DNA from 4 places in the Streptomyces sp. NBC_00344 genome. Region 2 is predicted to be linked to each of the others. Evidence: riboswitches for the same ligand, from Rfam matches in the RefSeq annotation. Region 2 holds a riboswitch; each other region holds the start of a gene.
The links. A riboswitch is a leader RNA that binds a small molecule or an ion and turns the genes downstream of it on or off. The one in region 2 is predicted to bind cyclic di-AMP.

Region 1: it holds a riboswitch for cyclic di-AMP, as region 2 does, so the genes downstream of both, OHS16_RS16515 (M23 family metallopeptidase) here and OHS16_RS18665 (transglycosylase family protein) in region 2, are expected to answer to the same signal.
Region 3: it holds a riboswitch for cyclic di-AMP, as region 2 does, so the genes downstream of both, OHS16_RS06705 (M23 family metallopeptidase) here and OHS16_RS18665 (transglycosylase family protein) in region 2, are expected to answer to the same signal.
Region 4: it holds a riboswitch for cyclic di-AMP, as region 2 does, so the genes downstream of both, OHS16_RS06295 (transglycosylase SLT domain-containing protein) here and OHS16_RS18665 (transglycosylase family protein) in region 2, are expected to answer to the same signal.

Annotation. Positions count from the first base shown of each region.
Region 1 is NZ_CP107996.1:3,657,075-3,664,264, forward strand. It holds gene OHS16_RS16485 (amino acid permease) at 1-282, shown strand, start outside; tRNA gene OHS16_RS16490 (tRNA-Lys) at 403-475, shown strand; tRNA gene OHS16_RS16495 (tRNA-Met) at 790-863, shown strand; gene OHS16_RS16500 (hypothetical protein) at 972-1,340, shown strand; gene OHS16_RS16505 (MerR family transcriptional regulator) at 1,417-2,163, shown strand; gene OHS16_RS16510 (PP2C family protein-serine/threonine phosphatase) at 2,362-3,510, shown strand; cyclic di-AMP (ydaO/yuaA leader) riboswitch at 3,725-3,866, shown strand; gene OHS16_RS16515 (M23 family metallopeptidase) at 3,878-4,933, shown strand; gene OHS16_RS16520 (aldo/keto reductase) at 5,068-6,012, shown strand; gene OHS16_RS16525 (PrsW family intramembrane metalloprotease) at 6,019-7,190, opposite strand, start outside.
Region 2 is NZ_CP107996.1:4,123,794-4,130,983, reverse strand. It holds gene eno (phosphopyruvate hydratase) at 32-1,318, opposite strand; gene OHS16_RS18665 (transglycosylase family protein) at 1,562-2,245, opposite strand; cyclic di-AMP (ydaO/yuaA leader) riboswitch at 2,249-2,449, opposite strand; gene OHS16_RS18660 (transglycosylase family protein) at 2,708-3,664, opposite strand; gene OHS16_RS18655 (cytochrome P450 family protein) at 3,778-5,019, opposite strand; gene OHS16_RS18650 (nucleoside triphosphate pyrophosphohydrolase) at 5,016-6,002, opposite strand; gene OHS16_RS18645 (SurA N-terminal domain-containing protein) at 6,094-6,744, opposite strand; gene OHS16_RS18640 (GtrA family protein) at 6,803-7,190, opposite strand, start outside.
Region 3 is NZ_CP107996.1:1,505,021-1,512,210, forward strand. It holds gene OHS16_RS06690 (bifunctional acetate--CoA ligase family protein/GNAT family N-acetyltransferase) at 1-1,214, opposite strand, end outside; gene OHS16_RS06695 (HPr family phosphocarrier protein) at 1,341-1,622, shown strand; gene OHS16_RS06700 (GntR family transcriptional regulator) at 1,809-2,486, opposite strand; gene OHS16_RS06705 (M23 family metallopeptidase) at 2,690-3,493, opposite strand; cyclic di-AMP (ydaO/yuaA leader) riboswitch at 3,506-3,665, opposite strand; gene OHS16_RS06710 (M16 family metallopeptidase) at 3,916-5,283, opposite strand; gene OHS16_RS06715 (M16 family metallopeptidase) at 5,304-6,662, opposite strand; gene OHS16_RS06720 (DNA gyrase/topoisomerase IV subunit A) at 6,834-7,190, shown strand, end outside.
Region 4 is NZ_CP107996.1:1,388,350-1,395,539, reverse strand. It holds gene OHS16_RS06305 (helix-turn-helix domain-containing protein) at 1-1,221, shown strand, start outside; gene OHS16_RS06300 (DUF4142 domain-containing protein) at 1,302-2,036, opposite strand; cyclic di-AMP (ydaO/yuaA leader) riboswitch at 3,294-3,457, shown strand; gene OHS16_RS06295 (transglycosylase SLT domain-containing protein) at 3,460-4,170, shown strand; gene OHS16_RS06290 (MarR family winged helix-turn-helix transcriptional regulator) at 4,294-4,788, opposite strand; gene OHS16_RS06285 (ribonuclease J) at 5,008-6,693, opposite strand; gene OHS16_RS06280 (GH92 family glycosyl hydrolase) at 6,911-7,190, opposite strand, start outside.

The DNA.
Region 1 (7,190 bases), 470 kb from region 2:
TTCCGGCGCGGGCCGTGGCATCTGGGGAAGTGGTCAAGGCCGATCGGGATCGTGGCCGTGGCCTGGGTCGTGGTGATCACGGTCCTCTTCATGCTTCCGCAGGTGTCGCCGGTGACCTGGGGGACGTTCAACTACGCCCCGGTGGCGGTGCTGGTCGTGCTGGGCTTCGCGGCGGCCTGGTGGCTCGGCTCCGCCCGCCACTGGTTTCTGAACCCGGATCATGCCCGCACCCGCGCCAGGCAACTGGCTCACAGGGGGGCGCCGGAGCCGGTGGATCCGTGACCCGCGACTCCATCACGCTCTGCGGCACGAGAGGGGCCGGCGACGGGTGACGGGCCCGGGAACCGATACCCGATCGGCTGCCCGGTCCGCTCCCGCTATGCTCGTGGGGTGCGCAAGCGCGGACCGTTAGCTCAATTGGCAGAGCAGTGGACTTTTAATCCATTGGTTGTGGGTTCGAGTCCCACACGGTCTACCGGAAAGGCCCAGGTCAGGAAGTTCTGACGTGGGCCTTCGGTGTGTGTGGCCGAGCGGGCCGCCGCCCGGCAGCTCCCTCCCGCCCGGCGACGCTTACGGGGTCCGTCCGCCGATGCATCCGCGATCCGCTCGCCGAGACGAGATCGGGCCGTCACCCCCACCGGCCGGCACACCGGCGCCGACCGACCGGACTCTGCGCCGCCTGCCGCGCCGGATGCCCCCCGGATGGACGCCGGGCAACGGGTCCGCGAGGTGGATCCGGGACAATGGTTCGGAGCACCTCTCACCATGCCGTAGAGTTGGGTTTACCGACGCGGGGTGGAGCAGCTCGGTAGCTCGCTGGGCTCATAACCCAGAGGTCGCAGGTTCAAATCCTGTCCCCGCTACTTGTGAACGAAGGCCCGGCACATTGTGTGCCGGGCCTTCGGGCGTTTCCGCGGGCGGGTCAGACGTTTTCCGAGGCGTATCCGGGGGCCGATGTGTTCATTCTGCGGGTGGCACTCACCACGCTGCTGCTGCTGGAGGTCGTGCCGTCGGCCGTTGTCGCCGTGGCGCGGGCCCGGGTCGGGCTGGAGCGGATCGAAGAGCTGACGCGGCTCGGAGTGCTGGAGGGGCGGCGGCTCCGGGTCGTCACCTTGCTGGGGGCGGTGCATACGCTCGCCGCGGCCGCCATGGTGCTCGGCCTCTGGTGGCCGCTCGCGGGGGTCGCCGGTGCGGGGGCGGAGACCGTGGTGTTCGGCTGGGTGCTGTTCCGGCAACTGGCCGCGGGGGACCGGGGGCGGGCACTGGGCGCCTATGCGCTGTTCCTGGCGATGGCGCTCGCGGTGCTGGCGGTGGACCTCGCCGCACTCGGTGCGCCGTAGGACGGACCGGCAGACACGGCTGGGCCTCGTTCCCACGCTTGACCTTCACGCAGCGTCAAGATCTAGCGTGCGGTGCATGGAGTGGTCGATCCAGGAAGTCGCCCGGAAGGCCGGGACCACCAGCCGCACGCTCAGGCACTACGGCGAGCTCGGGCTGCTCCCGCCGAGCCGGGTCGGGAGCAATGGCTACCGCTATTACGACCAGGACGCGCTGGTGCGGTTGCAGCGCATTCTGCTGTTGCGGGAACTGGGGCTGGCGCTGCCCGCGATCCGGGACGTACTGGAGGGGCAGCAGGAGACCGGCGCTGCCCTGCGGACCCATCTCGCGCTGCTCGAGCAGGAGCGTGAGCGGATCGGACGGCGGATCGAGTCCGTCAGGACCACTCTCCGGAAGACCGAGGAGGGAGCAGAGCTGATGGCCGACGAAGTGTTCGACGGGTTCGATCACACGCGGTACGAGGAGGAGGTGACCCGGCGCTGGGGGAGGGACGCCTACGAGCGGAGCGACCAGTGGTGGCGTTCACTGAGCGAGGAGCGGAAGAAGGGATTCCAGCAGCAGCACGAGGACATCGCCCGTGACTACGGGCAGGCCCTCGCGGCCGGCCGCGAGGCGGACAGCGCGGAGGTCCAGGACATCGCCCGGCGGCACTGTGCCTGGCTCTCGGTGACCACCGAACCGACCAGGGCCCATGTCGTGGGGCTTGCCGGAATGTATGTCGCCGATCCGCGCTTCACCGCCGCCTACGACCGGTACGGAGAAGGCACCGCCGTCCTGGTGCGGGACGCGCTGACGGAGTTCGCGGAGCGCGAGCTGGCGGAGTGAGCCGGAGCGCGAGCCCGGCGGGACGCCTGCGCGGGCCGGCCTGGTCCCGCCGGGGCGGGCGCGCGGCCGGACGGGCCCACCCCGCGCCGCGCTCCCCCGGTTGGCCGACGCCGATTCGCCGGACGGCGTGGTCACGGCCAGCCTGGGTGGGGCGCGGTACTGTCCGCAGCCGTGCACGGACCGGGCAGGAGACCAACGGTGGGGCAGCGAAAGCAGCGCGGCACGGCCCGCCGTTTCCTTCTGATGCTGCCCACGGTGCTGATTTTCGGCGGGGCCTGCTTCGATGTGGCGACTCCGGAGCCCTTCACCGCCGTGCCGTTCCTCACCGCGGCGCCGTTGATCGCCGCTCCGTTCTTCTCGCTGACCGCCACGCTGCTGACCGGGGCCGCCGCGGTGGTGGTGATGGCGGGACTGCACGCGTACAACGGCACCAGTGCGCGGGGCACCGCCATCACCGAGACAGTGACCGTCCTGACGGTGGCGGTGCTCGCCCTGGTCGTCAACCGGGTGGTGCGCCGCAGTGGTGAGCAGCTTGCTTCGGCCCGGGTGGTCGCCGAGACCGCTCAGCGCGCGGTGCTCCCGGTGCCCAATGAGCGGATCGGCGGTCTGCATGTCGCCGCGCGGTACGAGGCTGCGCAGGCGGGCACCTTCATCGGCGGGGACCTCTTCGCGGTGCAGGACACGCCGTACGGGGTGCGGCTGATCGTGGGCGATGTCCGGGGCAAGGGGCTCCAGGCGGTCGAAGCCGTGGCGGTGGTGATCGGGGCCTTCCGGGAGGCCGCCGAGCAGGAGAGCACGCTGGAGGCGGTCGCCGGGCGGCTGGAACGGGCGCTGACCCGGGAGGGCATGCGGCGTGAAGGGCTCGACGCCATCGAGGGATTCACCACGGCGGCACTCGCCGAGATCCCCCGGGGCGGCCAGGACCGGATCCGGCTGGTCAACAGAGGGCACCCCGAGCCACTGCTGCTGTACGCCGACGGAGGGCTCGAGGCGCTCGCGCCGACCGACCCGGCGCTGCCGCTGGGGATGTCCGATCTGGCGGGCTGGCCGGACCACGCGGACGAGGCGCCGTTCCCGCTCGGGGCCACCCTGCTTCTGTACACCGACGGACTGTCCGAGGCGCGGAACGCGGCAGGGGTCTTCTACGACCCGAAGCAGCGGCTGCACGGGCGGCTCTTCCCCGGTCCCGATGAACTGCTGACCGCGCTCTCGGACGACGTGCGGCTGCACACCGGCGGACGTTCAACGGACGACATGGCGCTGCTCGCGGTGGCCCGCCCGACGGAGGATCAGCCTGAGCGGCGCACAACCGTGGGCATCGTGCGGGCCGACCGGCACAATCCGTGACCGGGGGACACCGCTCCGCATAACATTTGACGCACTATCAGAAATTCGATGTTTTCTGAACGAGTGTCAACTCGCCCGATTACGCCCCCCTGTGCCCCGGTTGGTCCCGGCCGCAGGCGTTAATGATCAGCTGCAACAGCTGGAATCCGGTGCGTCCGTCTATTAACGTTCGATAACGCAGCGCGGTCGTCCCAGTCGTCGCAAGAGGCGGCACCGTGCGCACGCGCCGAATCCCGCAAGGGAACCGGGGAACCACCAATTGGGGTGAATCGGGCTTCTCCGCAAGGAGCTGCCTGTAGGAGACCTTCCTGCTCCGAACCCGTCAGCTAACCCGGTAGGCGGTAAGGAAGGAAAGGAGCACGCCTCCGTGGCGTCCAACAACCCTGCCCCCGAAACGCTTTACTTCCCGAACGACGAGGCTCTCGGTTTCGGCGGTGAGGACGGCGGGACGTTCGACGAGTGGAACCCCACCGAGGAGTCCCTCCGTCCCGTACGCGGGAAGCACCGGGTGGCCAAGCAGCGCGGCGGTATCGCCCGTAGCTCCACGGTTCTCGGTGTCGGTGTGATCGCAGCGGTCGGCGCGGGCGGCATGGCCAGCGCGCAGGCGAAGCCGCCGGTCTCGATCTCCCTCCCCGACCTTCCGCAGTCCGTCAAGGACAAGCTGCCGGACGCCGAGGCGCTGCCGGGCGTGGGGTCGCTGATATCCGACATCGACGGTCACTCCTCCTCCACCGGGGACACCGGCGCCGGCGTCACGACCGCTGCCCTCACCACCGCATCGAGCGGAAGCTCGGACGCGGGCGAGGCACTGCGCACCCGGATCCTTCAGCAGGCCGAGCAGCAGCAGGGGGCGGTGGACGACCAGGCCGCGATCGCGGCCGAGAAGGCCGCCGCAGCCAAGGCGGCCGCCGAGGCCTCGAAGAAGCAGGACGCGGCCGCCGCCAAGGAGAAGGCCGAGAAGAAGAAGGCGGAAGAGGCAGCCAAGGCCAAGGCGGAGAAGGAGCGGCTCGCCAAACTGGCGGCCGGCTACTCGCTCCCGGTCGCCTCCTACACCCTCACGTCGCATTTCGGCGACGGCGGCTCGATGTGGTCGTCCGGCTACCACACCGGCCTGGACTTCGCCGCTCCCACCGGCACCCCGATCAAGGCCGTGCACAGCGGCACGGTCAAGTCGGCCGGCTGGTCCGGAGCGTACGGGTACCGCACGGTCATCAAGCTCGACGACGGCACGGAACTCTGGTTCTGCCACCAGTCGTCGCTGGCCGTCAGCGCCGGTCAGAAGGTCTCCACCGGCCAGGTCATCGGCAACGTCGGGGCCACCGGCAATGTCACGGGGCCGCATCTGCATCTCGAGGTCCGTCCCGGCGGCGGCGACCCGATCGACCCGCTGACCTGGCTCGCGGGCAAGGGACTCAACGCCTGACGGCTTTCCGTACCCCGGCAGTCCCGGCGGCACCCCCCCCGACGCCAGGGCTGCCGGTTCCGCATGCCCGGATCAGCCGGCCCGGATGTGCCATGCACGGAATAGTCCGGGCCGGTCAGCGGGTTGTCCGGTATATGACTTCGCTCCGCAATCTCGGTTCATCGGACATCAGGGTCTTCCCCCTCGCCCTCGGCGGCAATGTCTTCGGCTGGAGTGCCGACGAGGCCCAGTCCTTCGACGTGCTCGACACCTACACCGCGGCCGGCGGCAACTTCGTCGACACCGCCGACGGATACTCCGCGTGGGTCGCGGGCAACGAGGGCGGTGAGTCCGAGACGGTCATCGGCAACTGGCTCGCCGCCCGCGGAAACCGCTCGGACGTGGTCGTCGCGACCAAGGTCGGCGCCCACCCCCAGTACAAGGGGCTCTCCGCAGGGAACATCAAGTCCGCCGCGGAGGAGTCGCTGCGCAGGCTGCGTACCGACCACATCGACCTCTACTACACGCACTTCGACGACCTGTCCGTGCCCGTCGAAGAGATCATCACCGCTCTGGACCAACTGGTGAAGGACGGCAAGGTGCGGGCGATCGCCGCATCCAACATCAGCCCCGAGCGGCTCGAGGCCTCCCTCGCCTTCTCCGAGGCCGAGGGCCTGGCCCGCTACGTCGCGCTGCAACCGCACTACAACCTGGTTTCCCGGGACACCTACGAGGGCGGTCTGCAGGACACCGCCGCCCGCCATGGGCTGGCCTCCGTGCCGTACTACGCGCTGGCCTCCGGCTTCCTCACCGGGAAGTACCGGCCCGGGGCAGATGTCGACAGCGTGCGCGCCGCGGGCGCGGGCAAGCATCTGGCGACCGAGCGGGGCCCGAAGGTCCTCGCGGCGCTCGACGAGGTCGCCGAGGCACACGGGGCGGAGCCGGCCACCGTCGCGCTGGCCTGGCTGGCCGCGCAGCCGACCGTCGTCGCGCCGATCGCGTCCGCCCGTACACCGCAGCAACTGCCCGCACTCACCGCTGTCGCCGAGCTGCGGCTCACCGATGACGAGCTGGCGAAGCTGACGGCCGCCTCCGCGTAGCGAGCGCTACTGCCGGTACGGGTTGTAGCCGCCGTACCGCAGATGCGGCGGCGGTACCGGCACCCGGCCCGTGGCCTGCGCCGCATGGAGCAGGGCCGGGCCGGCCACGTCCTTGCGCTGCCACAGATGGTGCAGCAGCTCCTGCTCGCGCGCCGCGAAGTCCGGGCCCACCGCACCACGGCGGGCCCGGTGCCGCAGGAACGCCAGGGTCGTGGCGAAGGCCTCGTACTCGGAGACCGCCCGGGACGCCGCCTTCGCTCCGGCCTTGGCGTCCGGCAGCCGGGCCGGGCAGGGGGCTGTCCACGCAGCCACGTGCGGTGCGGTGCGGGGGGCGGGGAAGCCCTGGGCCCCGTGGCCCAGCGGGGCGAAACCCTGGGCGGGCGGGCCCTGGACCGGGAAGGGCGGCATGGCGATGCTCCGGGTGTACGCACGTGCCGCGAAGCCCCGGGCCATCGACCGGGCCCGCATCGACGAGAGCGCCAGCGGCTCGTCCGGCGCCAGCCAGCCCGCCGCGGCGTAGGCGGGCAGCTCGGCCGATATCGTGCGCAGTTCACGCTGACGGGTCCAGATCGCCAGCCAGGTGATCAGGCCGAAGGCGGGCACCATGAACACGCCGTACACCACGAAGAAGCCGTACTCGCCGAAGACCGACGAACTGTTCCACAGGGCGTGCATGCCCATCGCGCAGCCGAGCCCGAGCAGTGGCACAAGGGCCCGGCGCACCCGGCGGTGCGGTGCGGAGAGTGCGGCGACACCGAAGCCGATACCGGTCAGCACGGTGAACAGCGGGTGGGCGAAGGGCGCGAGGACGATCCGGACGAAGAAGGTCGCCGCGGTCACCGAGGAGAACCCCGAGAACCCCATCGACTTGTCCTCGCCGAAGGCGCTGCCCAGATAGAGGATGTTCTCGGTGAACGCGAAACCCGTCGCGGTGAATCCGGCGAAGACGACCCCGTCGACGATGCCGGTGAAGTGCCGTCTTCGGAACAGGAAGACCAGAAGCAGCGCGGCTGCCTTGGCACTCTCCTCGACGACGGGTGCTATCACCGTCGCGCCTATGGTGTCCGCACCGGCCGGATCGGCGGTCGCCGTCGCGATCCAGCGGGTCGCGAAGGAGTTCGCGATGATGGCCACCAGGGCGGCGGCGCACGCACCCCAGGCGAAGGTGAAGAAGAGAT
Region 2 (7,190 bases):
CGTCAGGAGCAGGGAGCCCCCCGGGGGGAACTCAGCCCTTGAAGCGGGGGAACGCCGACCGGCCCGCGTACACCGCGGCGTCGTCCAGGATCTCCTCGATGCGGAGCAGCTGGTTGTACTTGGCGACCCGCTCGGACCGGGCCGGGGCACCGGTCTTGATCTGACCGCAGTTGGTGGCGACGGCAAGATCGGCGATGGTGACGTCCTCGGTCTCACCGGAGCGGTGCGACATCATGCACTTGAAGCCGTTGCGCTGGGCCAGCTCGACGGCGTCCAGCGTCTCCGTCAGCGAACCGATCTGGTTGACCTTGACGAGCAGGGCGTTGGCCGAGTTCTCCTCGATGCCACGCGCCAGGCGCTCGGGGTTGGTGACGAAGAGGTCGTCGCCGACGATCTGGATCTTGCTGCCCAGCTTCTCGGTGAGAACGTTCCAGCCGGCCCAGTCGTCCTCGAACAGCGGGTCCTCGATGGAGACCAGCGGGTACGCGGCGACGAGCTCCTCGTAGTACTCGGTCATCTCGGCGGCCGAGCGGGACTTGCCCTCGAACTCGTACAGGCCGTCCTTGTAGAACTCGGACGCGGCGACGTCCAGCGCCAGCGCGATGTCCTTGCCCGGGACGTAACCGGCCTCCTTGATGGCCTCGATGATGAGGTCGAGGGCGGCACGGTTCGAGTCGAGGTTCGGCGCGAAGCCGCCCTCGTCACCGAGACCGGTCGCCAGGCCCTTGCCCTTCAGGACCTTCTTGAGGGTGTGGTAGACCTCGGCACCCCAGCGGAGCGCCTCGGAGAAGGACTCGGCGCCGATCGGCGCGATCATGAACTCCTGGATGTCGACGTTGGAGTCGGCGTGCGACCCACCGTTGAGGATGTTCATCATCGGAACGGGCAGCAGGTGCGCGTTCGGACCGCCGAGGTAGCGGAAGAGAGGCAGGTCGCTGGCCTCGGACGCGGCGTGCGCCACGGCGAGCGAGACGCCGAGGATGGCGTTGGCGCCCAGCGAGCCCTTGTTGTCGGTGGCGTCCAGGTCGAACATGGCCTGGTCGATCAGCCGCTGCTCGGTGGCGTCGTAGCCGACGAGCTCCGGACCGATCTGCTCGATGACGGCCAGGACGGCCTTCTCGACACCCTTGCCCTGGTAGCGGTTGGGGTCACCGTCGCGAAGCTCGATGGCCTCGAACGCACCGGTGGAGGCTCCGGACGGAACTGCAGCACGACCCGTGCTGCCGTCGTCGAGGCCGACCTCGACCTCGACCGTGGGGTTGCCTCGGGAGTCCAGGATTTCCCGGGCTACGACGACGTCGATGGACGGCACGAGCATCTCCTTCTGGGATGTGACGCTATGGGTGCAGGGTCTCTGTGGCCTTGCGCCATGAGCCTAACCGGCCCGGGGCCTCCAGCAGGCCGGACGCCCGGCCCCTGGGACGAAAAAGGGCACAAAAGACCGTATTACCGCCCGAAGATCAGCAAATCTACTCGCTGGTAACCGGACTGGCGGAGAAAAACCCCGGCCCGGCGCGTTCGGGGGAAGTCGCGCCGGGCCGGGGTGGACCGGGGGCCGGGATCAGCTCAGGTGCAGCTGCTGCCCGGGGTAGATCAGGTCGGCGTGCTTCACGACGTCCTTGTTCAGGTCGTAGACCTTCTTCCAGCCGCCGGAGAGGTGGTGCGACTTGGCGATGGTGGAGAGGGTGTCGCCGGCCTTCACCTTGTACTCGCCGTCGCCCTTGCGGATCTTCTCCGGGGCGGCGTGCTTCGGCGCGGCCTTACGGGCCTCGCCGCGGGAAGCGGTCTGCTGGTCGCTGTGGGTCTCCTGCTTCGGCGCGGCCTTCTCGGCGGTCGAGCCGGAGGGGTTGACGCCCGGGTCCACACCGTCGTTGGTCAGACCGCCGGCACCGGCGCAGGACCAGGCACCCGGACCCTGCATCTCGAGGAGCTTCTCGGCCACGGCGATCTGCTGGTCCTTGGTGGCCAGGTCGGCACGCGACGCGTACTGCGTACCGCCGGCGGCGGCCCAGCTGGAGTTCGAGAACTGCAGGCCGCCGTAGTAGCCGTTGCCCGTGTTGATCGACCAGTTGCCGCCGGACTCGCACTGCGCGACCGCGTCCCAGGTGGAAACGGAAGCAGCGGAGGCGGAGGTCGCACCGAGCAGCGGCACGGCGACTGCCGCACCGGTCACACCGGCGAGCGTGGCGATACGGACGGCCTTGGACGGGCGACGGTGCTTGGACTTGCTGGACGAAAACAGCATCAAGTATCTCCTCACCGACGCCTACGAGGTGAGCTGTCGGGTTCGGGCCAATGAGTTGCCCGGCCGTGCGCACCTGCGCACAACTTCACCCCAAGCCGTATCCGTTCGTCCCGTTCACGGATTCCGCCGATGCGGACTCCGGAGGGACGGCCGGACCCGGCACTTACCTGGGTCCCCCGCTCCTGCCTACGGCGCTTTTACGCGTCGAATACAACCCATCGACCGATGACAGGATTCGGCGTGGCGGTCGAAGGGGCCCGCGGTGCGAGCGGTTCTGACCGAAACACAGATCCCCCCGATATTCAAAGATGAACATCGGAGGGATCTTGTCCCATTCGGCCCCCATCGGGACGCATTTACGCAGGTGAGGGACGGCGTGGACGGAGCGGACAGTCCGAACCTCCGGCGAGTCGGACGAGAGTCATGTCTCACCGATGCCAAATCCGGACATAGTTGGGCCAACTAGCCCTGATTCTGGTCGAGATCAAGGGTCTGGCCAGGAATGATGAGATCCGGGTCGCTGCCGACCGTCCGGTGATTCGCGGCGTAGAGCGCGCGCCACCCGCCGGGCAGATCATGCGCGTGGGCGATCGCCCAGAGGTTGTCACCCGAGCGGACGGTATAGCTGTGCTCCGAACCGGCGTCGTCGCGCTCCGGGCTCTCCGAGCGCGAGGCATGCCGGCCCGAGTCCTCGGGCCGGGCCGAACCGTTCAGCGGCTCGTCGGCCCGGCCGCCGCGGTGCTTGCCCGCCTTCTCGCTCTGCGAGGGTGCGGACGAGTCGTCGGAGGCGTCGACGGACGCGGTGGACCGCGAGGGTTCGGGAGACGCGGAGTCCGACGGATGATCGGTGGCGTCCGAGTCCGATCCGGAGTCGGAGGCGGAATCGGACGGCGAGGGCGAGGCCGTGCCCGAACCGGAGTCCGAGTGCGACCCGGTGGCCGGGTCCGAGCTCTTCGGAGTGCCGGTCGAGCCGGACGACGAGTCCGAGGGGGCGGGGCTCGCGGTGTCCGGGGCACCCGGGTCCACCAGCGGCGCGGTGGCGTCGCCCTTCGTCAGCCCGGAGATGGTCGCGCAGCTGAGCCAGGGCTTGGCACCCTCGGCCGCGTACACCTTCTCGGCCACGGCTATCTGCTGGGACCGGCTGGCGAGGTCGGGGCGCGATGCGTACTGACCACCGCCGTACTGGTCCCAGGCGTCCTGCGACAGCTGCAGTCCGCCGTAGTAGCCGTTGTCCAGATCGGCGCTCCAGACGCCGCCGCTCTCACAGAGCGCTACCCGGTCCCACGTGGTGGCGTCCGCGGCGTGTGCGCCGGCTGCGCCCAGCAGCGGAATGGCGATGGCGGATCCCGTGACTCCCGCCGCTACAACGAGGGCAGGAGCCTGGCGGGGTCGTCGATGCCGACCGTTCCCGGTGCGCATGCGGTGGCCTTCCGTGTGACGGATGATTCGAACGGTGAAGGTAGCCGTAGTCGAACGGCGATCACAAGTCGATGCAGCGCAGATCACGTGAAAGTCACAGTCCTGACGGATCGTCACTTTTTATGACGGGTGAACTCCACCGGAAGCGTGCGCAATCCACGCATGATGAGCCCTCCGCGCCAGCGCAAATCGTCAGGATTCACCGCAAGTCTCAGCTCGGGCAGCCGGCGCAGCACCGTGGCGAGAGCGGTCTGCGCCTCGAGCCTGGCGAGTGGGGCTCCCAGGCAGTAGTGAATGCCGTGTCCGTACCCGAGATGCTGGTTGTCGGCGCGCGAGAGGTCGAGCGTGTCGGGTTCGGTGAAGCGCTCGGGGTCGCGGTCGGCGGCCGCGAGGACGACGAGAACCGGATCGCCCTCCGCGACGGCCTGCCCGCCCAGGGTCAGCGCCTCGGTGGCGAATCGCCAGGTGGCGAGCTCAACCGGCCCGTCGTAGCGCAGCAGTTCCTCCACCCCGGTGGCCAGCAGTCCGGTCTCACCGGCGGCCAGCGAAGACTGGAGGCGCGCACGCTGTTCCGGGTTGCGCAGCAGCGCGTACACACCGTTGCCGATGAGGTTCACGGTCGTCTCGAAGCCGGCGAAGAGCAGGATGAACGCCATCGCGGCGGCCTCGTTCTCCGTCAGATGCTCCCCGTGGTCACTGGCCCGGATCAGACCCGAGATCAGGTCGTCGCCCGGATTCTCCCGCTTCCGGTGGATGAGCTCGGCGAGGTAGTTCCGCATCTTCTTCACCGAGCGTGCGACACCGCCGCGGGGCCCGCCGCCGTGACGGATCATCATGCCGGCCCAGTCCCGGAATTCGTCCTGGTCCTCACGCGGAACGCCCAGCAGATCGCAGATCGCGTAGATGGGGAGGGGGAAGGCGAACTCATGGATGAGGTCCGCCTCGCCCTTCTCCACGAACCGGTCGATCAGCTGATCCGTCAGCTCCTGCACCCGGGGCGCGAACAGCGCCACCGTGCGCGGGGTGAACGCCTTCGACACCAGTCGCCGCAGCCTGGTGTGGTCCGGCGGGTCGATGTTCAGCAGATGCGTCATCAGCTCCGCCTTGCGCTCCCCGGGGATGCCGGTCTTGCCCTTGGCGTGCGGCGACTCGGCGTGATGAGCCGGGTTCTTGGACAGCCTGGGTTCGGCCAGCGCCGTCCTGGCGTCCTGGTAGCGGGTCACCAGCCAGGCCTCCACCCCGCTGGGCAGCGTCGCCCGGTGCACGGGGGCGTTCTCCCGGAGCCAGGCGTAGGCGGGGTAGGGGTCGGTCGCGAACTCCCAGGTGAAGAGTTCGGGCTGCGGTCCCGCGGTCATCCGCGGGCGCCTTCTGCGGCCAGGATCGCGTCCCGGTACGCCCGCGCCGCGGCGCGCAGCGCGGCCTCGGGGTCGGTGCCCTCGGCCTCGGCCTCCGCGGCCATCGCGAGCAGCCGGTAGCCGACCCCCTCGCCCTCGGGGAGCGGGACCACGAGGCCGCCGCCCCGCACCCGGGATGCCAGCTTCGCCGCGAGGGCCAGCGCGGGCTGCCCGACCGGCACCCCCTCCGTCACCGACGCCCGCTGCTTCTCGGCCGCCTTGGTGCGGTCCCAGTGGGCATGGACGTCCTCCGCCGTCTCCGCGGTCTCGTCGCCGAAGATGTGCGGATGGCGGCGGATGAGCTTCTCCACGAGACCGCCGGCCACATCGTCGACGGAGAACGGCTCGTCCTCGTCCTCCTGAGCGATCCGCGCGTGGAAGACGACCTGGAGCAGCACATCGCCCAGCTCTTCCCGGAGCTCGTCACGGTCGCCGTCCTCGATCGCCTCGACGAGTTCGTACGCCTCCTCGATGAGGTACTTGGCGAGCCCCTGATGCGTCTGCTGCGACGTCCAGGGGCACTCCCTGCGCACCCGGTCCATCACCTGCACGAGGTCCAGCAGACGCGCACCCGGCAGGTCGTAGGAGCCGGGCAGCAGCTCCAGGTCCGGCATCTGCACCCTGCCGCTGCCGGCCAGCCGGGCCAGTCCGTCGGTGAGACGCCGGTCGCCCTCCCCCGTGGGAAGGACCACGACGGTGCGGCCGCCCGCGCACTCCCCGACGAGCTGCTCGGCGTCCGGTGACAGGTGCTCGGCGGTGATGCCGGCCTCCCGCAGATACGGCAGCTGGGGATGGCCCTCGTCCGGGCACAGCACCCGGTCGGCGTCGCGGAGCAGCTGCCAGGCGGGCCAGGACAGCAGCCCCGGCGCGACCCGGTGGCTGGTGGTGAGCAGCACGATACGGCCGGGGGTGTCAGGGGTGTCGGGGGTGTCTGATGCGGTCACCCGTCGAAACTACCCCGCCCCGCGAGTGCCATGGCAGGCGGTGTTTGCCCGTGGAGGAGGGACCTGCGCGCACGCCGCGACGGGACTGCCCTCAGGCGCCCGTCGCCGCGGACGGCGCCTTGGTGACCTGGGCGATCCACGGGGCCTTGTAGGGGCCGAGCTGGCTCTTCCTGGAGTCCCAGACGCCGTAGCGCGGATTGACGTCCACACCCAGCGACTTGGAGGCCTTCGACATGGCCTGGAGTACCGACGCCTGCCCCTGCGAGGTACCGAGGTCGGCGCCGAGGGACTGGGCCAGCTTCGAAGCGGTGACCTGTTCCTGGAGTGCCTGGTCGATCTGGCCGGGGGCGATGCCGTTCTGCTGGAGGTAGACCTGCCGCAGCCGCGCCTCGCTGCCCGCCTGCTTGACGAGCTGCGCCCGCGCGTCCTGCACGTCCTTGCGGGAGACCGTCGCACCGGCATCAGCAGCGGCCTTCGCGAGCACCCGGTCGAAGATCATGCTGCCGAGCTTCATCCCGCTGAGATTGTTACTGCTCTTGATCATCTCGGCGGCCTGCGGAGACTTGTTCTGTGCGTCGCGTACGGCCTTCACCTGCGCCTGGACGGAGGCGACGGTGATGCGGTCCTTGCCCACCACGGCAGCTGCCCCCGGATGCGCCTGACTGCCGCAGGCGGCGAGGAGAGGGGCCGCGGCGACGAGAGCGGCGGATACGGAGAGCGCAGTGCGACGGCGGCGGTGCAAAGGAGCCTCCTGGCGGCGAGTTTGTGCTTCGGTGCACAAGGCCTTGCGGGAAATGATGTTAGGCACTCGGCGTGGCCGGGGCCACTGGTTCGACCAACGATTCGGAGGCTTCCCGGTTGTCGGGGCGAAGCATGATCATCCGCGAGACGACAAAAGTGATGGGTACGGCGGCCCCCGCGGCGATCAGCGGGGCGTAGTGGCTGCTGAGGTGGACGAGGTCGACGAGGACGTACACACCGCTCGTCGTGATCACGAAATTCGCCGCGTTGGTCAGCGGGAACAGCAGGAACTTCCGCCAGGTCGGCCGGACCCGGTAGGTGAACCGGGCGTTCAGGAAGAACGAGCCCACCATGCTCAGGCAGAAGGCCAGGGTGTGGGCCGCGAGATACGGCAGCCCGGTGAGCAGTGCGCGGTAGCACGCGTAGTACGTGCCGGTGTTCACCACG
Region 3 (7,190 bases), 2.6 Mb from region 2:
TCGTGCCAGTACTGCAGGAAGTCGTTGCCCGAGAGGTCGGCGCGGTTGCCCGACGAGATGAAGGACGAGAGCCCGGCACCTCGCCGGTGCAGCCCGGAGAGCAGCGCGATGCCGATCGCGCCGGACTGGGTGAAGAGCCCGATCCGCCCGCGGACGGGCGACTCGGGTGCCAGTGAGGCGTTCAGCCGGACAGCTTCGGATGTGTTGATGAGACCGAAGGCGTTCGGGCCGATGATGCGCATTCCGTACGACCGCGCCTGGCGGAGCAGTTCACGCTGGCGGCGCAGCCCGTCGGGGCCGCTCTCGGCGTAACCGGCGGCCAGCACGACCAGGCCCTGAACGCCGCTCTCCCCGCAGTCGGCCACCGCTGCCGGGACGTCCTCGGCGGGTACGGCGACGACCACCAGGTCGACGGTGTCATCGATCCCGGCGACCGAGCGGTGGGCGGGGACCCCTTCCACCTCGGTGAGGTCATCGGGAAAGGCGCGGTTCACGGCATAGCTGCGCCCGGTGAAGCCGGAGGCGAGGAGGTTGCGCAGCACCGTGCGGCCCACCCCTCCGGGCGCCCGGCCCGCGCCGACCACCGCCACCGCCCTGGGGGCCAGCAGCCGTTGCACGGACCGGGCCTCGGCACGCTGCTCCCGGGCACGCTGCACCGCGAGGGATGCCGCGGTGGGTTCGAGGTCGAGGGTGAGGTGGACGGAGCCGTCCTCGAAGCTGCGTTTCTGCTCGTACCCGGCGTCCGTGAACACCTTGATCATCTTGTTGTTGGCGGGCAGCACCTCGGCGATGAACCGGCCGACCTCGCGCTCACGGGCCACCGCCGCGATGTGCTCGAGAAGTGTGGAGGCCACACCCCGTCCCTGGTGTGCGTCCTGGACGAGGAAGGCCACCTCGGCCTCGCCCTCGCCGATCCGGTCGTAGCGGACGGTCGCGATGAACTCGTCGCCGATGGTCGCCGCGAGTCCCACCCGGTCGACGTAGTCGTGATGGGTGAAGCGGTGGACGTCCTTGGCGGACAACCTGGGATAGGGAGCGAAGAAACGGTAATACTTCGACTCGGGCGAGACCTGCTCGTAGAAGCTGACCAGCCGCTCGGCGTCGTCGGTGGTGATCGGCCTGATCCGCGCCGTGCCCCCGTCGCGCAGCACCACGTCGGCTTCCCAGTGGGCCGGATACTCCTGGTGCGGGTTCTGCTCCAGCGGGGGCTGCATGGGGAAAGCCTACGGGTCACTACGGTACGAGGGGTGGCGCGGCGCGGGATCCCGCAGGACCCGAGCACTCCGCACCCCATGCAACAATGGTCTAGACAACCGTCAGAGAACTTGAAGGGCAACACCATGGCTGAGCGCCGCGTAAAGGTCGGTTGGGCCGAGGGTCTGCACGCCCGCCCCGCCTCCATCTTCGTCCGTGCCACCACGGCTTCCGGCGTCCCGGTGACGATCGCGAAGGCCGACAGCAATCCGGTCAACGCCGCGTCGATGCTCGCGGTCCTCGGCCTGGGCGCGGAAGGCGGCGAGGAGATCGTCCTCGCATCCGATGCCGACGGAGCCGACGCCGCCCTCGACCGGCTGGCGAAGCTGGTCGCCGACGGTCTCGACGAACTCCCCGAGACCGTCTGACGCGGCCCGCGCCGCATTCGGCACACCAGAGCCGCAGCCCCGGATCGATCCGGGGCTGCGGCTCTGCTTTTCCCGTCCCCCGGAGCGGGAAGTCACATAAAAGGGCAGCGGCGAATACAAGGGCAGCGGCGAAAAACCCGCGCGAAATACACAACGAATGCGTTTCCTTTGTATACGGCACGCCTGTTAATTCAGCCCGCTCGCAATGTTTACAACGTGTTGCGAAGTCCTCACGGGTGCCTGCTTCCGCAGCCGGTGCGCCGCCGCGGCCCGATCGGCGTGCTGCGCGGTCAGGACGCGGGCACGCTCGGCGTCGCCGCGTGCCACCGCGTCCACGATGGCGCCGTGCTCCGCCCACGACTCGCCGGGGTGCACGGGCTGCTCGACGGTGTACATCCAGGCGATCTTCTGCCGGAGCTGGGTGAGCAGTGTGGTCAGCGCCGCACTTCCGGACGCCTGCACGAGTGTCTCGTGGAACCAGCTGCCGAGTGAGCGCAGATCCTCGCCCTGGCCGCGGCGCACTCGCTCCTGCCCGAGCCTCACCAGGCCCCGCAGCACCTTGAGATGGGCCTCGGTACGCCGCTGGGCCGCCCGGGCGGCCCCCATGGGCTCCAGGAGCATCCGCATCTCCAGCAGGTCGGCGGCCTCCCGCTCGGTCGGCTCCGCGACACAGGCTCCGGCGTGGCGCCGGGTGACGACGAAACCCTCGGACTCCAGGGTCCGCAGCGCCTCGCGCACCGGGACGCGGGAGACTCCGTAGCGACGTGCGAGCGGCTCCTCGGTCAGCCGGCCGCCCCGTTCCAGGACGCCCGCGATAATGTCGTCGCGAATTGCCGTGCACACCGAATGCGCGGGAATACGCATGCCCGAACCTCCGCCTTCATCCCCGCGGAACGCGGTCGACCGACGCCTGTTCGGTGACTCTATGACAGAGCATGTTAATTTCCGACGGCGTCCGGTAAACCATGGATATCTTTTGGCCACCGGACAGCCTGCCGTGACGCCCGTAAGGCCCCGGCGCGGAGCGCCGGGGCCTTACGGGAACGCAGGTGGTGCGGGGACCTCGGTCAGACGTTGACGCCGTGCGAGCGCAGATATGCGACCGGGTCGATGTCGGAGCCGTAGTCGGGGGTCGTCCTGGCCTCGAAGTGGAGGTGCGGACCCGTGGCGTTGCCGGTGGCGCCGGAGAGGCCGATCTGCCCGCCGGATGTGACGGACTGGCCGACCGAGACACCGATGGACGAGAGATGCCCGTACTGCGTGTAGCTGCCGTCGTTCATCTTGATGACGATGTTGTTGCCGTACGCGCCGCCCCAGCCGGCTTCGACCACGGTGCCCGCGCCGACGGCGTGGACCGGGGTGCCGCTCGCCGCGTGGAAGTCGATGCCGGTATGGCTGCCGGAGGACCAGAGGCTTCCGCCGGTCTTGTAGCCGGTCGAGACGTAGGAGTCGGCTACCGGGGCCACAAAGGCGTTCAGCCGTTTGCGGGCCGCGTCGCGGGCCGCACGTCGCTTGGCCTCGCGCTCCTTCTTGGCCTTCGCCTCGGCCTTTTCCCTCGCCTCGGCCTTCGCCCTGGCAGCCGCCTTCGCCTTCGCCTCGGCCTTCGCCCTGGCGGCGGCCGCATCGGCCTCGTGCTGCTGAGCGGTGGCCTGGGCCTCGATCCTGTCGGCGACGGTGTCTCCGACGAGAATGGTCCGGACGAGGCGGCTGTCCTGCGCGGTGGACACCGTGGCCTCGTCGGCCATGGCCGGAGAGGCGAGAGTGCCGATGACGCCCGCCGTGGCGAGGGTCGCCACACCCGCGGCGGTCGCGGTCCTGCTGATCGGACGTTTCGGGGCGCGGTGCTTACCGGTAGGGCGGGTGAACGCCATGAAGGGGCTGATCCTTTCCTTCCCTCTCGCCTACCGGGTTAGCTGACGGGTTCGGAGCAGGAAGGTCTCCTACGGGCCCGCTCCGCACGGAGAGGCCCGATTCACCCCAGGGACTGCATGGGTCCCCGGCTCCCCAGGCTCGCGCCTGACGGGGACTCGGCGATCGCTGTCCGGCGCCGCGGTTGCGGCCTGGGCATGTGACGAACAGCGAAAGCGACCGTAAGCGGTCGGTTCCGGCTGCGCCTAAAAAACCTGCGTCTTTGTCGCACATGCCACAGGACAGACACGGAAGTTCGGCACCAATCGGACACATTGCGGGGCTCCGGTTGCCTGTTGGCCTCCGGAGCCCCGCTCGTCACACCCGTTGCGATCACATCGGTGCGGACGCCGCGTCGCGCTCACGTCCGCCGCCGGCGGATCTCTCAGCCCGCGACGACCTTCACCTCGCCGATCCCGAGCCCCTCGACGGCTTCCCTGATCTGTCCGGCGTCACCGACGAGCACCGTCACCAGACGGTCTGCGGGGAAGGCGTTGACGACCGCCGCGGTCGCCTCGACCGTGCCCGTTTCGGCGAGCCGGGCGTACAGGTGCGCCTGGAAGTCGTCCGGGAGCTGCTGCTCGACCTGGTCGGCAAGGGTGCCGGCGACCGCCGCGGCCGTCTCGTACTTCAGCGGGGCCACACCCACCAGATTCTGTACGGCGACATCGCGCTCGGCGTCGGTCAGCCCCTCCGCGGCCAGCGTTCGCAGCACCTTCCACAGGTCGCCGAGGGCCGGGCCCGTCGACTCTGTGTCCACCGAACCACTGATGGCCAGCATGGCCGCGCCGGTCCCGTCCTGCGCCGAGCGGAGCACCTGCCCGAAGGCGCGCACACCGTACGTGTAGCCCTTCTCCTCCCGCAGCACCCGGTCAAGACGTGATGTGAGGGTGCCGCCCAGGCAGTAGGTGCCAAGCACCTGGGCCGGCCAGACGCGGTCGTGCCGGTCGGCGCCGATCCGGCCGATCAGCAACTGGGTCTGTACCGCGCCGGGCCGGTCCACGATGATCACCCGGCCGGTGTCGTCCGCGACGATCGGCGGTACCGGCCCGGGCGTTGCCTTGCCGCCCTGCCAGTCGCCGATGGTCTCGGCGAGCACGGCGTCCAGGTCGGTTCCCCTGAGGTCGCCGACCACCACGGCCGTTGCCGCCGCGGGGCGGATGTGCGCCTCGTAGAAGGCGCGCACGGCGGCCGCGTCGATACGCGCCACCGACTCCTCCGTCCCCTGGCGGGGGCGCGACATCCGCGATGCGGCCGGGAAGAGCTGCTTGGAGAGCTCTTTGGCCGCCCGGCGGGACGGGTTGGCCTGCTCGTGCGGGATCTCGTCGAGCCGGTTGCCCACCAGCCGCTCGACCTCGCTCTCGGCGAACGCCGGCGCGCGCAGCGCTGCGGCGAGCAGACCGAGCGCCTTGGGCAGCCGGGAGACCGGGACCTCGAGGGAGACCCTGACCCCCGGATGGTCGGCGTATGCGTCGAGGGTGGCGCCGCAGCGCTCCAGCTCGGCGGCGAACTCCTCGGCCGTGTGCTTGTCGGTGCCTTCCGAGAAGGCACGCGCCATGATCGTTGCGACACCGTCGAGTCCGTCGGGCTCAACGTCCAGCGAAAAGCCGAGGATGATCTCCACGGCCACGATCTGCTGTCCGGGGCGGTCGCAGCGCAACACGGTCAGCCCGTTGGGCAGGGTGGAGCGCTCCGGGGCCGGGAAGGCCCACGGAGTAGCCTCTCCCGGCTGGGGCTGTGGCTGGAAGGTCATGCTCACGGCTGGGGCGTCGGTCACTTGTCCGCCTCGTCGGTCTCGTCGGTCGCGCTGATCTCTTCGGGTTCATCGGCGGTGACGGGCTCGTACACCAGCACGGCTCTGTTGTCGGGACGCAGCCGCGCCTTCGCGACCTCCTGCACCTCTGCCGCACTGATGTCCAGCACCCGCTGGACGGCGGTCAGTGCGAGCTGCGGGTCGCCGAACAGCACGGCGAACCTGCACAGTTCGTCGGCGCGGCCGGCGACCGTACCGAGGCGGTCCAGCCATTCGCGCTCCAGCTGTGCCTGTGCGCGTTCCATCTCCTCGGCCGTCGGGCCGTCGGCGGCGAACCGGGCCAGCTCCTCGTCGACGGCGGCCTCGATCTGCGGTACCTCGACGCCGCCCGAGGTCTTGACGTCCAGCCAGCCGAGTGAGGGCGCCCCGGCCAGCCGAAGCAGGCCGAAGCCCGCGGCGACGGCCGTACGGTCCCTGCGCACCAGGCGGTTGTGCAGGAGCGAGGACTCGCCGCCGCCCAGGATCGTCAGCGCGATGTCGGCGGCGTCACAGTCACGGGTGCCGTCCTGCGGAAGCCGGTAGGCGGCCATCAGCGCGCGCGACGGTACTTCCTCATGGATCTCTTCGCGCAGCTCGGAGCCGATGACCCCGGGAAGCGACCCGTCCCTCGGCGGCTGCTTTCCGTCGTGCGAGGGAATGGTGCCGAAGTACTTCTCGACCCAGGCGAGCGTCTGCTCCGGGTCGATGTCCCCGACCACCGAGAGGACCGCGTTGTTGGGCGCGTAGTACGTACGGAAGAAGGCGCGGGCGTCCTCCAGCGTCGCCGCGTCCAGATCGGCCATCGAACCGATCGGCGTGTGGTGGTAGGGATGGCCCTCCGGATAGGAGAGGGCGGTCAGCCGCTCGAACGCTGTGCCGTAGGGCACATTGTCGTAGCGCTGGCGGCGCTCGTTCTTGACGACGTCCCGCTGGTTCTCCATGGACTCGTCGTCGAGTGCGGCGAGCAGTGAGCCCATCCGGTCCGCCTCCAGCCAGAGCGCGAGCTCCAGCTGGTGGGCGGGCATCGTCTCGAAGTAGTTGGTGCGCTCGAAACTGGTGGTGCCGTTGAGCGAGCCGCCTGCCCCCTGCACCAGCTCGAAGTGGCCGTTGCCCTTGACCTGGCCCGATCCCTGGAACATCAGGTGCTCGAAAAGGTGAGCAAGTCCGGTACGCCCCTTGACCTCATGGCGTGAACCGACGTCGTACCAGAGGCAGACCGCGGCGACCGGGGTCAGGTGATCCTCGGAGAGCACCACCCGCAGGCCGTTGGCCAGCCGGTGCTCTGTCGCTGTCAGGCCGCCGGAACCGGCCTCGGCTGTGGCCGTGTGACCCATGGGCATGTACGTCCCTTCGATCGCGTGTGTTGACCGCGTTGAATGCAGTGCTGCCACTGTATGCAAGCGCACTCATACCTGGCGAAGTTCCCGGGTCGCGGTCGGGGTTGTCAGTGGGACAGTCCACAATGGGCGGCGTCACTACCAGACCAGGCACGTGAAGGAGCCGCAGCAGCGATGGCCCGCCGCAGCACGAAGACCCCGCCGCCGGAGGACTTCGAGGAGAAGATCCTCGACATCGACGTGGTCGATGAAATGCAGGGCTCCTTCCTCGAGTACGCGTACTCGGTGATCTACTCACGGGCCCTGCCGGACGCCCGTGACGGTATGAAGCCCGTACACCGGCGCATCCTTTTCCAGATGAACGAGATGGGGCTGCGCCCCGACCGCAGCTATGTGAAGTGCGCCCGGGTCGTCGGCGAGGTCATGGGCAAGCTCCACCCCCATGGCGACGCCTCGATCTACGACGCCCTGGTGCGGCTGTCGCAGCCCTTCTCGATGCGGCTCCCGCTGGTCGACGGACACGGCAACTTC
Region 4 (7,190 bases), 2.7 Mb from region 2:
GTCATGTTCCGGACCATCACCGACACGGTCTATCTCCAGCAGTGGGGTGAGCTGAGCCGTCATCGTGCCCTGCCCGAGGCCGTACACGCCCGGCTGGCCCGGCTGCTGGTGCAGGACGCCGACCCGGCCACCCTCCTGGAGGGTGCCTTCGCCCACCTCGGCAGGCCTGCCGCCTATCTCCTCACCCCCTCCGGCCGCACCGTCGCCGCCACGGAGGACGCCACCGCCATCACGGCCCGGGAAGCCGCCCGCCTTCTGGGCAGCGGGACCGGAATCACGGTGCGGGCGGAGGCCGGCACCGCGTCCGCGTACGAACGCTGGTATCTGTATCTGCCCGATCCTGGTCACGCGCCGCCGCGCATGCTGCACGAGATCGCCGCGTTCATGGCCCGCTGCCAGGAGTCGCTGATCCGGAGCCGTGCCACCGGGCACCGGGCCGCGGACGAACTCGCTGCGCTTCTCGACGGCGCCGGAACGGACACGCCCGATGTGGAGGCCGCACTGCGGTCGTGCGGGCTACCGGCGTCGGGTCCCTATCGGGTGCTGTGCGCCGACGCGGGACCGGGGAGGGCGGGGCAGGCGGCGGGGGCGCTGGCTGAGGCGGTGGCTCACGTGATGCCGGAGCGTGCCGCTACGGGATGTCTCCCGGACGGCACCGCCTTCGCGGTTCTGGCCGAGGCGCGGACGGTGGAGCCCGCTCCCGGAGACGCGGACGCGGTGAGCAGCGCGCTGAGCGAGGTGTGGCTGCGGCTTGCCGCGTGTGAGCCGTCGGTCTCCCTGCACGGCGGGATCAGCGAACCCGCTGCCCGGGCGCGGGACATGAAGGGAGCGCTGGCGCAGGCCCGTTACGCGCTCGCTTCGGCACGAACGACCACGCCCGGCGCCTCCTCGCTGTCCGGCGCAGCCGCGCTCACCGGCCTGGCGGCGCTGCTGAGCGGTATACCCCAGGAGGTCCGCACCGCGTACAGCCGCACCGTCCTCGGGCCTCTGCTCGACGGCGCGAACACCTCGGCGGCCCTTCTGCTGGAGACCCTGGAGACCTTCCTGGCCCGCGACGGATCGTGGGCGCGCACCGCTGAGGCGCTGCATCTGCATGTCAACACCGTCCACTACCGCATAGGACGCATCGAGCTGTTCACCGGTCGCGATCTGTCCAGGCTCGACAACCGCCTCGATCTGCGGGCCGCGCTGCTGTGCCGGGCCCTTCCGGGCTTCGAGTGACCGGCGTGCCCGCCCGGATCAGGGCGGGCACTCGTGCACGGAACGTCCGTCCATGCCTGGTGAGTCACGGCTGGCGCCGATCACCCGACCGTCGGTGTGGGGGCCGGCGTCGCCGTCGGCAGGCCCGCGGGCGGGGTGAGGGCGACGACCGGGGCTCCGGGCTGGGGCGGGGGCGGGGTGATCTGGCTGGGGGGCAGCGTCGGCGGGGTGGTCTCCTGGAAGAGCACCGAGTCGAAGTTCACCAGACCGGTCTTCTCCAGGACGGTGATGTGATCGAGGACGGTGTCGTTGGCCTGGTCGGCCAGAGCGCGGACCAGGCTGTTCTTGGTGGTGGCCCGGATATTGGCGATGGCCGGGAAGATCTGGCCGTGCGTGGTGCGCAGGATGTTGGCGAGGTCGGTGTCGAACTGCTTTCCCTGGTCCGACGAGAGCGTCGCCACGAACCCCTGCTGTTGCGGGGACGCCTGGTTGGGCAGGGTGATCCCCAGGGCGGGAGCGACTTTGCGGCAGGTGGCGTCGAGTCCGGCGTGCCCGGCCACCAGATGCTGGCCCGCGGTCCTGGCTGCTGCGGTCGTGCCCTTGCGCAGGGCCATCTCGCCTGCGGGGAACTCCCACAGCCCTGCCGCGCGCACCTTGACGACGAAGTCGCGGTCGGCTTCGGTCAGCGGGCCGTAGCGGGTGCTGGCGATGACCCGGGACGGGGCACTGGACGTCTTCTGCACCCCGACTATGGCGGGATAGGCGAGCGCGGCCAGGGTGAATACCAGGCCACCGCTCACCAAGGCGGTGCCCGCCATGTTCCCGGGTATGCGCACGGTTCCTCCTGGCCTCAGCGGTACGGACGCCCGGGAGTACGGATGTACTACGACTTCTGATCATCGAACCGGGATAATTCTTCTGCACCGACGTGTGTTGTCGGTCACAGTCGGCGCTCCGATGCCGTCGGGCAGAGCGCGACGCGCCGGCGGCCAGGATGCCACGGGGTGGGGAACCGGGGGAGCCGTATGCGCTTCGTCGTGCCGGCGGAGGGTCCGGCTCCGGCGTGAACTGCGCCTGCGATGGCCGGAGTCGGCGACCGCCGATGACGGGCCTTGTCTGATGGAAAGTCATCGAGGGGTACCGCACAGCCCATTCGCCTCCCGGAGGGACCGGTGACGGGTTCGGATCGGCGCGTCCTCCAGGGCCGGGAAGCCGGGCCGGGCCGGCGGCCGGATCGGCCCGGGAGGCGTGTTGCGGCACCCGGCCTCTGTGTGCCGGCCGGACCCCCTCACCGGTGCGGGCGCCGGTATGGCCAGCCGGCCGGTACGCGTTCGCCTGGTGGCCGGCGGGGCGGACGGTCAACGCGCCTTTGCGCAAAGGGAATAGAGAAAGGCCTGAAATCCCGTGTCATACAGAATCGCTCCGCCGTGCGGCCGGGGGCGGGCGTCGGCTCGCAGCGCCGAACGAAGAAAGCGGATCTTGTAAAGCGATCGGGGGCCGGTGGGTGATTCGGCTCGCCCGCAGTGAACGGAAACCCATGGGCGGGACGCAAAAGCGGGAGCGGTCGGCCGGGACAATTCAAAGGCGTCAAGATCGTCCATCCCCTGCGAATGCCCCGATGCGCGGAATTGCTTCGAACGGTACGGAGGGCAGGAGTCACCCGGGTGTGCGGGACGGTCGTGGCCGCTTCGCCCTCCTCGCCGCCGGTCCGCACATCCGATGCACCGAGGGGGCGTAGCCGCCCATATCGCCCAGCATTGGTATCTCCCGTATGGGCGTTTTGTGCATGTTTTCCCTGAAGTCCATATGCGCCGTATTGCTCCAACTTGTGGTTGTATATACGGCGTTGCAGTCGATGGTTGCGTGTCGGGCAGGTGATGTGCGTCACGGTGGTCGCTGGCTCTCTCGTCCCGTCCCCTCGCGCATTCCCCTCGCAGGGAGAGCGAGTTGAGGCCTTCTGACGGCCTATCGATAACCGGCCGGATAGCCGCCCTGGCCGCCATGAGCATTGCGCTGTGAATTCTGGCCTTGTTTTGCGACGTGCTTCCCGTTTACCTTCAGGTCGATCCGGACGGACCGCCGAATCCTGCCGCTGTCCGGAAAAACCCAACCCACTCACATGCGGCAGGAGCGGGGGACCCAGGTAAGCCGCCGATCCGAAAACCGGACCGGCTCGGGGTGAAGTCGCATTACATGCGACGGGGCATCTCCAGCCCGAACCCGACAGCTCACCTCGCAGGCGCCGGAGAGGAATTCAACATGCCCAACACGGGTAAGCACCGTCGTCCCAGGACCAGCTCGATGGCCCGGCGTCTCGTCGCCGTAGGCACCGGAAGTGCCGCACTGGCCATCCCGCTGGTGGCAGCCACCTCCGCCAGCGCGGCACCTGCCGCCGCCCCCGCGAAGCACAGCCCGGCGACCTACACCGTTGTGGCGGGTGACTCGCTGGCGAAGATCGCGAGGGCGCACTCCATCAGCGGTGGCTGGAAGAAGCTGTACCACGACAACCGTCAGGCCATCGGCGACAACCCGTCGCTGGTCCACCCCGGCCTCAAGCTGACACTCGGCGGCAAGGGCACCGCTTCGCAGACGTCGGCCAAGACCACGAAGTCCGCCACGACCGCCACCCCGGCCTCCGCGAAGACGTACTCCAACGATCTGGACGGCTGGATCAAGGAGTCGCTGGACGTCATGGCCAAGCACGGTATCCCCGGCAGCTACGACGGCATCCACCGGAACATCATGCGCGAGTCGTCCGGCAACCCCATGGCGATCAACAACACGGACTCCAACGCCGCGGCTGGAACACCGTCCAAGGGGCTGCTGCAGGTCATCGACCCGACATTCCAGGCCTACCACGTGGCCGGCACCTCGATGAACAGCTACGACCCCGTCGCCAACATCACGGCCGCGTGCAACTACGCCGCCGCGACGTACGGCTCGATCGACAACGTGAACGGCCCCTACTGACCGGCCCTCACCCACCCGGCGCCCGTCCCGGCCGCGGCACTTCCAGCCGTGGCCGGGGCGGGCGCGCGTGCGAAGCCGGCGCGTACCGGTTCCGGTGCGGGATCGGTGCCGGACGCGGTGACGCTATGCGCCGGGGCCCGCGAGGAAGTCCAGCGGGATGCCCGCGCCCAGCTCGCCCGGCGCGGGGCCCGGCGCCGCGGTCATCGCCCCCACGCGGTCGCTCAGCCCGGTGAGCATCCGGGAGAGCGTGGCGCACTGCTCGCCCGACAGATCCGCGAAGATCTCTGTGATCACGGCTCGGCGGGTGGCCATCGCCACATCGTTGGTGTGCTCGCCCGCCGCAGTGATGTGCACCAGCCGTGCCCGGCGGTCCTTCGGATCGTCGCGACGCTCCACGAGCCCGTCGCGCTCGAGGCCGTCCACCAGCTCGGTGATCGTGCGCGGTGCGACATCGAACTCGGTGGCCAGTGTGCTCTGTCTCCTCGGCCCTTCGGCCAGAGCGCCGAGCACGCGCTTGCGGGGGACGGAAACACCGTGCTGTTTCAGCCGTTCGTCCAGCACCCGGCGGATCCGGGTGACGCACGTCAGCATCTGGTCGGCCAGCTCGGACTCGTCCACGGTGACCACCTCCGACAAAACAATACGCCCGCATGATGAGGGCCCTCACTGAGTGCCGGTGGAGGCGCGCCCGCCGCACCGCCGCCGCGCTTCACGCGGGGCCGTGCCGACCGGGCCGGGGGCGGCTCACCCGGAGGTGGCGGGGGGCTTCTCACTCGGAGAAGCCCCCCCCCACCTCCCGCTCTACCGCGGGCAGGCCGGCGGTACGGCGGGCGGCACTCAGGCGTCGATGATGACCGGGATGATCAGCGGATTACGACGATGCGTCCTGAACGCCCAGGAGGCCACTGCCCGGCTGATGAGCTGCTCCAGCTGGTGCACGTCTCCGACGCCCTCCTTTGCCGCGGTGGCAAGGGTCTTCTCGATCACCGGGATCACCGGGTCGAAGGTGGCGCTGTCGTGGACGAAGCCACGGGCCAGGAAGTCGGGCGGCTCGGCGAGAGCGCCCGTGTCGGCATTGACGATCGCCACCACCGTGACGACCCCCTCCTCCGCGAGGGTGAGGCGGTCCTTCAGTGACGCCTCGGTGGCGCCGCCGACCGTCATGCCATCCACGTAGACGTTGCCCGCGGGCACCTTGCCTGTGATGGACGCCCGCCCGTTGACGAGGTCGACGACGACGCCGTCCTCGGCGATGACGACCCGCTTGGGGTCGACGCCGGTGCGGATGGCGAGATCGCCGTTGGCGCGCAGATGGCGCCATTCGCCGTGTACCGGCATGACGTGCCGGGGCTTGACGATGTTGTAGCAGTACACGAGCTCACCGGCACTGGCATGCCCCGAGACGTGCACCTTGGCGTTGCCCTTGTGCACGACGTTGGCCCCCCACCGGGTCAGCCCGTTGATGACCCGGTAGATGGCGTTCTCGTTACCCGGGATCAGCGAACTGGCGAGCAGAACGGTGTCGCCCTTGCCGATCCGGATCATATGGTCCCGGTTGGCCATCCGGGACAGCGCGGCCATCGGCTCGCCCTGAGAGCCGGTGCAGACCAGAGCGATCTTGTGGTCCGGCAGCTTCTCCAGCTCCTTGAGGCCGACGACCAGCCCGGACGGAACCTTCAGATAGCCGAGGTCACGGGCGATGCCCATGTTGCGGACCATCGACCTCCCCACGAAAGCGACCTTGCGTCCGTGCAGGTGAGCGGCGTCGAGTACCTGCTGGATACGGTGCACATGACTGGCGAAGCTGGAGACGATGACCCGGCGCGGTGCGGTGCGCAGGACCTGCTCGATCGCGGGGTTCAGCTCACTTTCGGAGGTGGTGAAACCGGGTACCTCGGCGTTGGTGGAGTCGGTCAGGAAGACGTCGACGCCCTCTTCGCCGAGCCGGGCGAAGGCCCGCAGGTCGGTGATGCGCTCGTCCAGCGGGAACTGGTCCATCTTGAAGTCCCCGGTGTGCAGCACCATTCCGGCGCTGGTACGGATGGCGACCGCGAGACCGTCCGGGATGGAGTGGTTGACCGCGACGAACTCGCAGTCGAAGGGCCCGAAGCTCCGCCGGTCGCCCTCACGCACGCGCACCGTCCGGGGCCTGATGCCGTGCTCCTTGAGCTTGGCCTCGAGGAAGGCGAGCGTCAGCTTCGAACCGACGACGGGGATGTCGGCACGTTCACGCAGCAGATACGGCACACCGCCGATGTGGTCCTCGTGGCCATGGGTGAGGACGATGCCCACGACGTCGTCCAGCCGGTCCCTGATGGCGGTGAAATCCGGCAGGATGACATCCACCCCCGGCTGGTTCTCCTCGGGGAAAAGTACCCCGCAGTCGACGATCAGCAGCTTCCCTGCGTGCTCGAAGACGGTCATGTTGCGGCCGATCTCACCCAGGCCGCCGAGGGCGACGATGCGCAGCCCTCCGTCAGGCAGAGGTGGGGCGGCTTTCAGTTCTGGATGCGGATGGCTCATGATCCGACGTTACCCGCAGACCGGCCGGAGGGCTGCCACCGAGGTGTCGGCTCGGTGACAGACCTCCGTCCGGACCACCTGTTGTCACCAGCGGTGATGCCCGCGTCACCCGGGGTCACGTACTGGCGGGGGCGGCGAGATCATGGGGGCGAACTCGCCGCCGGTGGCGCGGCGGATTCCTGCGGCCGTCGGTGCTGGAGCCGTCGTCGCGCGCCCGTCAGGGATTACGGGACAGCCCTTGGCTTCCGTAGACCTCCAGTTCGTAGATCCGGGCCGCCGCGTCGGTGTTCTGGGCCGGGGTGATCACGCTCAGGCGGACATAACGGGCTGTGGCGGTCACCTGGTGGGTGGTGGAGTCGGCGGTGTTGCCGCGGACCTCGGCGGCCGTGGTCCAGTCGGTGCCGTTGGCCGATGTGCTGATGTCGAAGTCCTTGGTGTCCCAGGCCGCGTCCTCGCCACCGGCGCCGGCATGCCGGACGGTGACGGAGGACAGTGCG